DNA from 3 places in the Pseudarthrobacter sp. CCNWLW207 genome. Region 2 is predicted to be linked to each of the others. Evidence: riboswitches for the same ligand, from Rfam matches in the RefSeq annotation. Region 2 holds a riboswitch; each other region holds the start of a gene.

What was found. Region 2 has a riboswitch for S-adenosylmethionine ahead of metX (homoserine O-acetyltransferase MetX). Riboswitches for the same ligand answer to the same signal wherever they lie in the genome.
Region 1: linked by a shared signal. The riboswitch ahead of V9L17_RS15010 (DUF1737 domain-containing protein) and the one ahead of metX (homoserine O-acetyltransferase MetX) in region 2 are both predicted to bind S-adenosylmethionine.
Region 3: linked by a shared signal. The riboswitch ahead of V9L17_RS07815 (aminotransferase class V-fold PLP-dependent enzyme) and the one ahead of metX (homoserine O-acetyltransferase MetX) in region 2 are both predicted to bind S-adenosylmethionine.

Annotation. Positions count from the first base shown of each region.
Region 1 is NZ_JBBCBS010000008.1:68,118-71,355, reverse strand. It holds gene V9L17_RS15020 (acetyl-CoA C-acyltransferase) at 1-345, shown strand, start outside; gene V9L17_RS15015 (hypothetical protein) at 374-877, opposite strand; SAM riboswitch class IV at 984-1,097, shown strand; gene V9L17_RS15010 (DUF1737 domain-containing protein) at 1,111-1,368, shown strand; gene V9L17_RS15005 (rhodanese-like domain-containing protein) at 1,365-1,775, shown strand; gene V9L17_RS15000 (O-succinylhomoserine sulfhydrylase) at 1,776-2,984, shown strand; gene V9L17_RS14995 (CU044_5270 family protein) at 2,996-3,238, opposite strand, start outside.
Region 2 is NZ_JBBCBS010000016.1:46,525-49,762, forward strand. It holds gene V9L17_RS19745 (hypothetical protein) at 1-105, shown strand, start outside; gene metX (homoserine O-acetyltransferase MetX) at 158-1,273, opposite strand; SAM riboswitch class IV at 1,286-1,401, opposite strand; gene V9L17_RS19755 (bifunctional o-acetylhomoserine/o-acetylserine sulfhydrylase) at 1,524-2,843, opposite strand; SAM riboswitch class IV at 2,887-3,002, opposite strand; gene V9L17_RS19760 (VOC family protein) at 3,175-3,238, shown strand, end outside.
Region 3 is NZ_JBBCBS010000003.1:456,196-459,433, reverse strand. It holds gene rsgA (ribosome small subunit-dependent GTPase A) at 1-46, shown strand, start outside; gene hisN (histidinol-phosphatase) at 144-956, shown strand; SAM riboswitch class IV at 1,116-1,229, shown strand; gene V9L17_RS07815 (aminotransferase class V-fold PLP-dependent enzyme) at 1,265-2,701, shown strand; gene V9L17_RS07810 (class I SAM-dependent methyltransferase) at 2,770-3,238, shown strand, end outside.

The sequences.
Region 1 (3,238 bases), on a different contig from region 2:
CACGGGCAGACAGCCGGGCCGGACGGCTCATTGCATTCGCAGCCGTCCCGCGCCATCGAAAAAGCACTCCGCGCAGAAGGGATTTCGGTGGAGGACCTGGACTTGGTGGAAATCAACGAAGCGTTCGCCTCGGTGATCATCCAGTCAGCCCAGGACCTTGGCATTTCTGCGGAGAAGATCAACGCCGACGGCGGGGCGATCGCGCTGGGCCACCCGGTCGGCGCCTCGGGGGCACGGCTGGTCCTGCACCAGGCCCTGGCGCTGAAACGGCGGGGCGGCGGCATCGGCGTCGTGGCGTTGTGCGGCGGCGGCGGCCAGGGCGAGGCCCTCATCCTCAGGGCCTGACGCCCGTCCCCACGGGCGTCGCCGCTGCTCAGGCCCCGGTACCCGCCAGTATTAGCAACGGCACCAGGCGCTCGGCACACGAGACCAGGACAAGCGTCCCGGTCCCCGCGCTGGCCCGGTTGTTAACCCCGGTGTCGTCGCACCAATCCAGGTTGTACGGGTGCGCCCCCACTGCCGCCTTGCCGGGAGCCGCGCCCGGCGGGACGGTGAACACGAAAGTAAACGCGCCGTCGTCGCTCATGGGTGCGAGTTCCTCCAGCATCAGCGATCCAAAGGCGTCCCGCACCGTCACCTGGACCTGCGCGTTCTGCCCGTAGCGCGCATCGCAGTTGGTGTCCTGCGCGCTGACCGTAACCTGCTCACCGGGTTTGGCTTCCGACGGCGTGACTGTGTACGCGGGCGGCATGCAGGGCGGCGGCGCGAAGACGTCCCGGCAACCACTCAACCCCGTGGCCACCGTGGCCAGTACGAGGAATGCAGCGGCAGTCCTCAAACGCGCGAATACAGCCAGTCCCCGCCCAGATTTCCCCATGGACTGATTGTCCCGTCCGGGTGACGGCCGCGGAAGCACGTGTTGGTTACGGAACATGACGACGGCGGCGGTGCGGCCAGGCGGGCCAAGTGTTACGTTTTTGAGGAGTAATGAGAACCGGCGCCAAGCCCTGACTGGCCGGTCGGCAACCCTCCCTTTCGCGGCGGGGTGCCTCAGGTGAATACTCGGCATATCGACATTCGAGTTGCAAGCGTGAGAGAAGGAGATCCGTCGTGTCTGACGCACCTGCCCCTGAAGAAAAACTGTCGTACCGGCTCATCACAGGCCCGGACGACCGTAATTTCTGTGAGCGGATTTCCACCGCCCTGGCCGAAGGCTATGTCCTGCATGGCAGCCCGGCTGCCACGTCCAACGGCGGCCAGGTGATTGTGGCGCAGGCACTCATCCTCCCGGCCGCCATCGCCAGTGCGGACGCCGCCGTCGCCACCGCTGTGGAAGACCTTGAGTTCGAAGGCGAGGGCCACGCGTGAGCTACGCCGGAGACCTCACCCCGCAGGAAGCCTGGACCAAGCTGGAGCAGGGCGCCATCCTGGTGGATGTCCGCACCGAGGGTGAGTGGGCGCACATCGGCATCCCTGACACCAAGGCAACCGACAACGACCCCCTGTTCATCCAGTGGACGTTCCCCGGCGGCATTCCCAACCCCGAGTTCCTCACCGACCTGAGGCAGCAGGCGCCGGAGGACACCGGCACCGAACTCCTGTTCATCTGCCGCTCAGGCCAGCGCTCCATCTCCGCTGCCATCGCCGCAACCCAAGCCGGCTTCACCTCCTACAACGTCCTGGAGGGCTTCGAAGGCGAACCGGACCGCTACGGCGAGCGCACCGTCAACGGCTGGAAGAACCGCGGCCTGCCAACCAACCTGGGAAAGAACTAAGTGACCTTCAACGAAGATGCCGCCGGCTGGAGCCCTGACACCCAGGCCGTCCGCGGCGGGCTGGACCGCACCAACTTCCAGGAGACCACCGAACCGGTGTTCCTGAACTCCGGATTCGTCTACGAGTCCGCCGCCGCAGCGGAGCGCGCCTTCACCGGCGAGGACGAGCGCTTTGTCTACTCCCGCTACGGCAACCCGTCCGTGGCCACCTTCCAGGAACGGCTCCGCCTGCTCGAAGGCACTGAGGCGTGCTTCGCAACGGCGTCGGGAATGTCCGCCGTGTTCACCGCCCTGGGTGCCCTGCTGGCCGCTGGCGACCGCGTAGTGGCAGCCCGCTCACTGTTCGGCTCCTGCTTTGTGATCCTGAACGAGATCCTGCCCCGCTGGGGTGTTGAGACGGTGTTCGTCGACGGACCGGACCTGGAGCAGTGGCGCGCGGCCCTGTCGGAGCCCACCACGGCAGTGTTCTTCGAATCGCCGTCCAACCCGATGCAGGAAATCGTGGACATCGCAGCGGTCAGCGAACTGGCGCACGCCGCCGGCGCTACCGTCGTCGTCGACAACGTCTTTGCCACACCCCTGCTGCAGCGCTGCGGCCAGCTCGGCGCGGACGTGATTGTGTACTCGGGCACCAAGCACATCGACGGCCAGGGCCGGGTCATGGGCGGCGCCATCCTGGGCACCAAGGAATTCATCGACGGGCCGGTCAAGCAGCTCATGCGGCACACCGGCCCGTCGCTGTCCGCCTTCAACGCCTGGGTACTAACCAAGGGCTTGGAAACCATGGCCCTGCGCGTGAACCACTCCTCAGCCACGGCACTGCGGCTGGCCGAATGGCTCGAACAGCAGCCTGCCGTCAGCTGGGTCAAGTACCCCATGCTGAAATCGCACCCGCAGTACGAGCTCGCGGCCAAGCAGATGAAGGCCGGCGGGACCGTCCTCACCCTGGAGCTCGCGACGACGGACGGCCGCTCCGGCAAGGACGCCGCCTTTGCGCTGCTGGACGCGCTGCGGATCATCGACATCTCCAACAACCTGGGCGATGCCAAGTCCCTCATCACGCACCCGGCCACCACCACCCACCGTGCCATGGGTCCCGAAGGCCGCGCCGCCATCGGCCTCAGCGACGGCGTGGTGCGGCTGTCCGTGGGCCTTGAGGACGCGGACGACCTCATCCGCGACCTGGAACAGGCGCTCAAGCAGATTTGATCGGCGCCTGCTTACGGGGCGGAATTGACCACTGAGGTCTCAACCGAGGTCCAAGCGGTCGCTGTTCCGGCTGGGAAGGTCTCGCCAGCTGTCAGCGTGACCACTCGTTCTCCGATCAGCAGCCCTGTGTCGGGATCAATGATGATGTCCGTCCGCGTTTCCCTGTCCGGATGCTCGATCCCGATCGCTGTGCCTACCTTGCCGTCTAGGTTCGCCTCCTTGTCTACGACGGTGACTCCGGGAATGAGCGCGGC
Region 2 (3,238 bases):
GGCTACCGGGCCCGCAAACTCGCGGAACTGGACCAGCAGTACAGCAACGGCGAGATGGCCGTGGACGAATACATGAAGCGGCGCTCCGAAATCATGGACGGCTGACCAGCCGGCTTCCTAGGCTTCCGGAACGTTCGTGGCGCCGTGAGGTGCCCGGTCAGACCAGGAAATTCTTCCGGAGTTGGCTGCCCAGCTGGCCGATCTCGGTCAGGAAGCCGTCATGGCCAATGGGCGCTTCGATAACGTGGACATCCACGGCTCCCGGAAGCGCGGCAGCGAGCTCCTGTGACTGCGACGGGAAGTAGAGCCTGTCCGAGTCCACCGCGGCAACAAAGAACTTTGCGGACGCCCTCGCCAGGGTTTCGCTGAGGGTTCCCCTCCCCCGGCAGACGTCGTGGCTCATGAGGGCCTCGGTGATGGCGATGTAGCTGTTGGCATCAAAGCGGCGGACAAGCTTGCTGCCCTGGTGGTCAAGGTAACTCTCCACCTGGTAGCGCCCACGGTCCCCCAGCGCGGCTGCCCGCAGCGGCGTTTCGGGAGTCTGGGCCGTCCGCCCGAACCGCCCATCGAACTCCTGGGCTGATCGATAGGTGATGTGGGCGATCCGCCGCGCCAGGGCCAGCCCGTCCTCCGGGAAAGGCCCTCCATAGTAGTCGCCACCGTTGAAGTTGGCGTCCTGGCGGATGGCGAGCGTCTGGGCCTGCGCAAAGGCGATCTGCTCGGCGGTGCTGGCGGCACCGATCGAGATCACGGCGCAACGCTCCACCCGTTCGGGGCAAATGAGCGCCCACTCCAAGGCACGGGCACCGCCCATGGAACCGCCCAGCACCGCGTACCAGCTCCGGATGCCCAGCTGGTCCGCCAACCGGGCCTCGGCGGCGGTGCTGTCACGGAGGGTCACCAGCGGAAAGCGGGAACCCCAGGGCCGGCCGTCGGGAGCAGGCGAGGACGGCCCGGTGGAACCGTAGCAGCCGCCCACAATGTTGATGGACACCACAAAGAACCTGTCCGTGTCCACCGGCGCGCCTGGACCGGCAAGTTGCTCCCACCAGCCCGGCTCGTCGCTGTCACCGCGTGTCACGTGCGTGCTGCCGGTCAGGGCGTGCTCAATGAGGACGGCGTTGGAGCCGTCCTCATTGAGCGTTCCCCACGTTTCATAGGCGAGCGTGACCTCGGGCAGGTATCCGCCCGCTTCCAATTCAAGGCCGCCGATGCTGGCGTAACGGACCACGCCGTTTTCGGGTACTGCGGTACGGGAGACGGTAATCGTCATGTGGAGACCTTTTCTACGCGCTTGCCCGCCGTCGAATGACCGGCAGGCCAGGTCTTCACCCGGGGCACCCCGCCGCGAAAGGAGGGTTGCCGGCCAGCAAGCCGGGGCTGTCGCTGGCACTCATGACCTTCTCCGAGTGTACGAAACCAGCCCCGGATCTGGCTAAGAGTGTGACTGGTTTGTGACTCCACAATGCCTCTCCTGCCGGGCGCCGGACTCTCGGGGCCGGGAATCCGGCGCTGAAACCGCCTTAGAGAGCCGCCTTGGCCGCCCGGAAACCTGCCTCCAGGTCCGCCAGGATGTCATCGATGTGTTCGATGCCCACGGAGAGGCGGACCAGCCCCGGCGTAACGCCCGCAATTGCCTGCTGCTCCGGGGAGAGCTGGCTATGGGTGGTGGACGCAGGGTGGATGACCAGGGACCTGACGTCGCCGATGTTCGCCACATGGCTGTGGAGCTCCAAGGCGTCCACAAACCGCTTGCCCGCCTCGGCCCCGCCGGCCAGGTTGAAGGCCACCACGGCTCCTGTGCCCTTGGGGCCGTACTTGCGTCCGCGCTCGTACCAGGGGCTCGAAGGCAGCCCCGCGTACGCTACCGACTCGACGTCGTCACGGGCTTCCAGCCACTGCGCCACCGCAACGGCGTTCTCAACGTGCCGCTCCACCCGCAAGCTCAGCGTCTCCAGGCCCTGGGCGATGAGGAAGGCGTTGAAGGGCGATACTGCGGAGCCGAGGTCTCGGAGGAGCTGGACGCGGGCTTTGAGGATGTAGGACAGGTTGGCGCCCAAGGCGCCGCCGGCGCCAAGGTCACGGGCATAGACCAGCCCGTTGTAGGTGGGATCCGGGGTGTTGAAACCAGGGAACCTATCCGGGTCTTGACCGAAGTCGAAGTTGCCGGAGTCCACGATCACCCCCGCGATCGCCGATCCGTGTCCGCCAAGGTATTTGGTGGCCGAGTGGACCACAATATCGGCGCCCCACTCCAGCGGGCGTATGAGGTACGGCGTGGAGAGCGTATTGTCCACCACCAACGGAACGCCGGCCTCGTGGGCGGTCCGGGACACCCCTTCGATATCGAGGACATCCTGGCGCGGGTTGGACACGACCTCAGCAAAGAACAGTTTGGTGTTCGGGCGGACGGCCTCGCGCCACTGGTCCAGGTTGTCCGGGTCCTCCACGAACGTCACCGAGATGCCGAACTTCTTCAGCGTGTACCCCAGCAGGTTGTACGTGCCGCCATAAAGGCTGGGGCTTGCCACCACATGGTCCCCGGCTTCGGCGATATTGAGGATGGCGAAGGTTTCGGCCGCCTGCCCCGAGCTCAACAGGAGGGCAGCCAACCCGCCTTCCAGGCTGGCGATCCGTTGCTCCACGGCGTCCTGGGTGGGGTTGCCGATCCGCGTATAGATCGGTGCCAATTCTGCGAGCGCGAAGCGGTTGGCGGCGCTTTCGGCACTCGGGAAGACGAACGACGTCGTCTGGTAGATCGGGAGGGCACGCGCCCCTGTGGCGCTGTCCGGCTCCTGGCCGGCGTGGATCTGGCGGGTTTCAAAAGACCATCCGTCGGACATTCAAGGCTCCTTTGACATGGGCCCGGCATGCTGGGAGCACCACGGGCCGCGCTTGCCGCCCGGCCGTTGCGGGGCAGCCAGGTCCTCACCCGGGGCACCCCACCGCGGATGGAGGGTTGCCGGCCAGCGAGCCGGGGCTTGGCGCTGGCGCTCATGACCTGCGTTCAGTGTAGGAACCGTTCGACGGCGCGCAACAGCATTGTGACGAACATGGTCACCCGGCGCTCTTCCCGGGGGTGATGGAAAGCCCGATGTCCACTCGTGACGCACCCCAAAGTTGGTAAGGATACCCTTAGCTGAGAGCCCGATCACAAAGTGCCAAGATGAGGGCATGCGCATGGATCACGTCTCTTACGCCTGTGAACACGATGGCCTGGCTGCCACCACCGAACGTA
Region 3 (3,238 bases), on a different contig from region 2:
CCGCATGGAGGGGCAGGAAACCAAGGAATTGGGCAGCGTCAACTGACCCGCCCGGCCGGCTGGGAGCAGCGCCCAGGCTGTTCAGGACGCCGCCCGAAGCCGGGGTCCCCAACCACACGGCGCTTTGACGGTAGTTTGGAACCATGATCCAACCCGCTTCGAGCTACAACGACGACCTGCGCCTGGCCCACGTGCTGGCCGATTCCGTGGACGACCAGACCATGAGCCGCTTCAAGGCACTGGACCTCCACGTCGAGACCAAGCCGGACCTGACCCCGGTCACTGATGCCGATAAGGCCGCCGAAGAAGCCATCCGTGGCCAGCTTTCCCGTTCCCGCCCCCGCGATGCGGTCTTGGGCGAGGAATTCGGCAGTTCAGGCCATGGCTCCCGGCGTTGGATCATCGACCCCATCGACGGCACCAAGAACTTTGTCCGTGGCGTACCGGTGTGGGCAACACTGATTGCGCTTGTGGACGAAGGAGAGCCCGTCGTCGGCGTCGTCAGTGCCCCTGCCCTGGGCAAGCGTTGGTGGGCTGCCAAGGGCGCAGGCGCCTACATGGGCCGGTCACTCGCTGCGGCCACCCGGCTGAAGGTCTCGGACGTGTCGAAACTCTCGGACGCTTCCCTGTCCTACTCCAGCCTGAGCGGCTGGAAGGACCGCGGGAACCTGCATGACTTCCTTGGGCTCACCGAAGACGTCTGGCGCACGCGTGCCTACGGCGACTTCTGGTCCTACTGCATGGTGGCCGAAGGCTCCGTGGACATCGCGTGTGAGCCGGAGCTGAATCTCTACGACATGGCGGCACTGGTCCCGATCGTGGTGGAGGCCGGCGGCCGCTTCACCTCCCTCGAGGGTGAAGACGGTCCGTTTGGCGGCAACGCGCTGGCGACGAACTCCATCCTGCATTCGGAAGTCCTCAAACGGCTCAACCCCGACCTGGACGACCTCCTCTAGCAGCCCAAGTGCCGAATTATCAACGGCGGACGCCTCCTGATGGGGGCGTCCGCCGTCGTATCTTCGGATAACCATGGGTATTTCCATCCGCGCGTAACAAAAGCCTTAACATTCGGACGGGCTTCCTGCCCGCCCCGCCCATGTTCTACGCTCTTAACAGGTCACGAGTGCCAGCGCGAAACCCCGGTTTGCTGGCCGGCAACCCTCCATTCGCGGTGGGGTGCCCCGGGTGACGACCAGGCCGGTCCGGAACGGACCCGGCAAGCGCGGATTCCCGGGACAGGGAGTCCCTCTAAAGTGAGGTCTCTGTGACAACAGCCACCGTCTCCCCCAACTCCGCCGTCCGTACCCTGGCCGCAAACGACACCGCAGCCCTGTTCAGCGAACGGCTCGCCGTTGCCGGACGGCCGCTTTCCGCCGTCACCGGCGCCGAAATCCAGGCCCCGCTGATCCAGGGCGGCCACGTGCGTTACGCCAACCTGGACTACGGCGCCTCCGCCCCGGCCCTCTCGGTTGTCTCCGCCTACCTCAACGAGATCCTGCCGTTCTACGCAAGCGTCCACCGCGGCGCCGGCTACGCATCCCAGATCAGCACGTCCGTCTACGAGAACGCCCGGAACATCGTGCGTGACTTCGTGGGAGGCCGGCTCGGTGACTCCGTCATCTTCACCAGGAACACCACGGACTCCCTGAACCTCCTCGCCGGGTGCCTTCCGTCCGCGGACGGCCGCCCCACGGGGGAGGTTTTGTACCTCGACATCGAGCACCACGCCAACCTCCTGCCGTGGCAGGGCGTCCCGCACCGCAGCGTCGTTGCGGCCGACACCGTGGCCGGCACCATCGAGGCCCTCGGTGCCGAACTGGAACAGGGCGGAATCAGCCTGCTCGCCGTCACGGGCGCCTCCAACGTCACCGGCGAAATCCTGCCCATCCGTGCCCTCGCCGCCCTTGCCCACCAGCACGGCGCCCGGATTGTCGTCGATGCCGCGCAGCTCGCGCCGCATCGCCGGATCAACATCAGCGCCGACGACGTCGACTACCTCGCTTTCTCGGGCCACAAGCTCTACGCGCCCTTCGGCGCAGGCGTCCTCGTGGGGCGGTCGGACTGGCTCGACGCGGGCACGCCGCATCTTGCCGGTGGCGGCGCGGTGCGGGAGGCCAGGCTCGACGGCGTCAGCTGGGCCACCGGCCCAGCCCGGCACGAGGGCGGTTCGCCCAATGTCCTGGGCGCCGCCACACTGGCTCGCGCCACCCAGGTCATCGCATCGCTGGATCAGGACCGGTGGCACGCCCACGAGTCGGCTATCCGGTCGTTCCTGGTGGAGGGTCTGCAGAAGATCGAAGGCGTGACGGTACACCAGATCTTCAAGGACACCGATCCGGACACCGACACCATCGGCGTAGTGAACTTCTCGGTGGAAGGCTACGACGCCGGCCTGGTGGCTGCCTACCTGTCAGCAGAACACGGCGTAGGCCTCCGCGACGGCCGGTTCTGTGCCCACCCCCTGCTGAAGCGCCTGGGCCTCCCGTCCGGCTCCCTGCGGGCAAGCTTCGGCGTTGGGTCCCGCCTCGAAGACGCCCAGCGTCTGCTGGCTGGCATCGAGGAACTCCGCCGAACCGGCCTGGGCTGGGACTATGTGGTTGACTCGGGCCGCTGGGTTCCGGCTAACGACACCCGCAAATACCCGGACTGGGCACCCAATACGCCTGGCACGGCAGGCGCTGCCCCCTGCATCGACGACTGACCCGGGTTACCCGGCTCATGCGGTAAATTCGAAGGATACCCAAGGGCATCTGGCGAAGGAGGCTGCACGTGGCACGGGGTGGCCCCAAACTTGACGACGTACGCCGTCAGGAGCTTGGTCAGAGCTTCCAGGACGGAGGCGAACACTACGAACGCGTGCGCCCCGGTTACCCCGGCGATTCGGCCGACTGGCTTATTCCGGCGGGGGCCCGGGATGCCCTGGACGTGGGAGCCGGCACCGGAAAATTCACGGTCCTGCTGCTCGACCGCGGATTGTCCGTTTCCGCCGTGGACCCCTCCGCAGACATGCTCGACCAGTTGCGGATCCTGCACCCCGGTGTTGCGGCCAGTGTGGGCACTGCCGAGGCGACGGGATTCGCGGAGTCCTCATTCGACGTCGTCAGCGTGGCGCAGGCATGGCACTGGTGCGATCCACTGGCCGCCAGTACGGAGCTTTCACGGGTTCTCCGCGCCGGCGGAAGGTTGGGGCTGATCTGGAACCAGTTGGACACTTCAGTCCCTTGGGTTCACCGGCTTT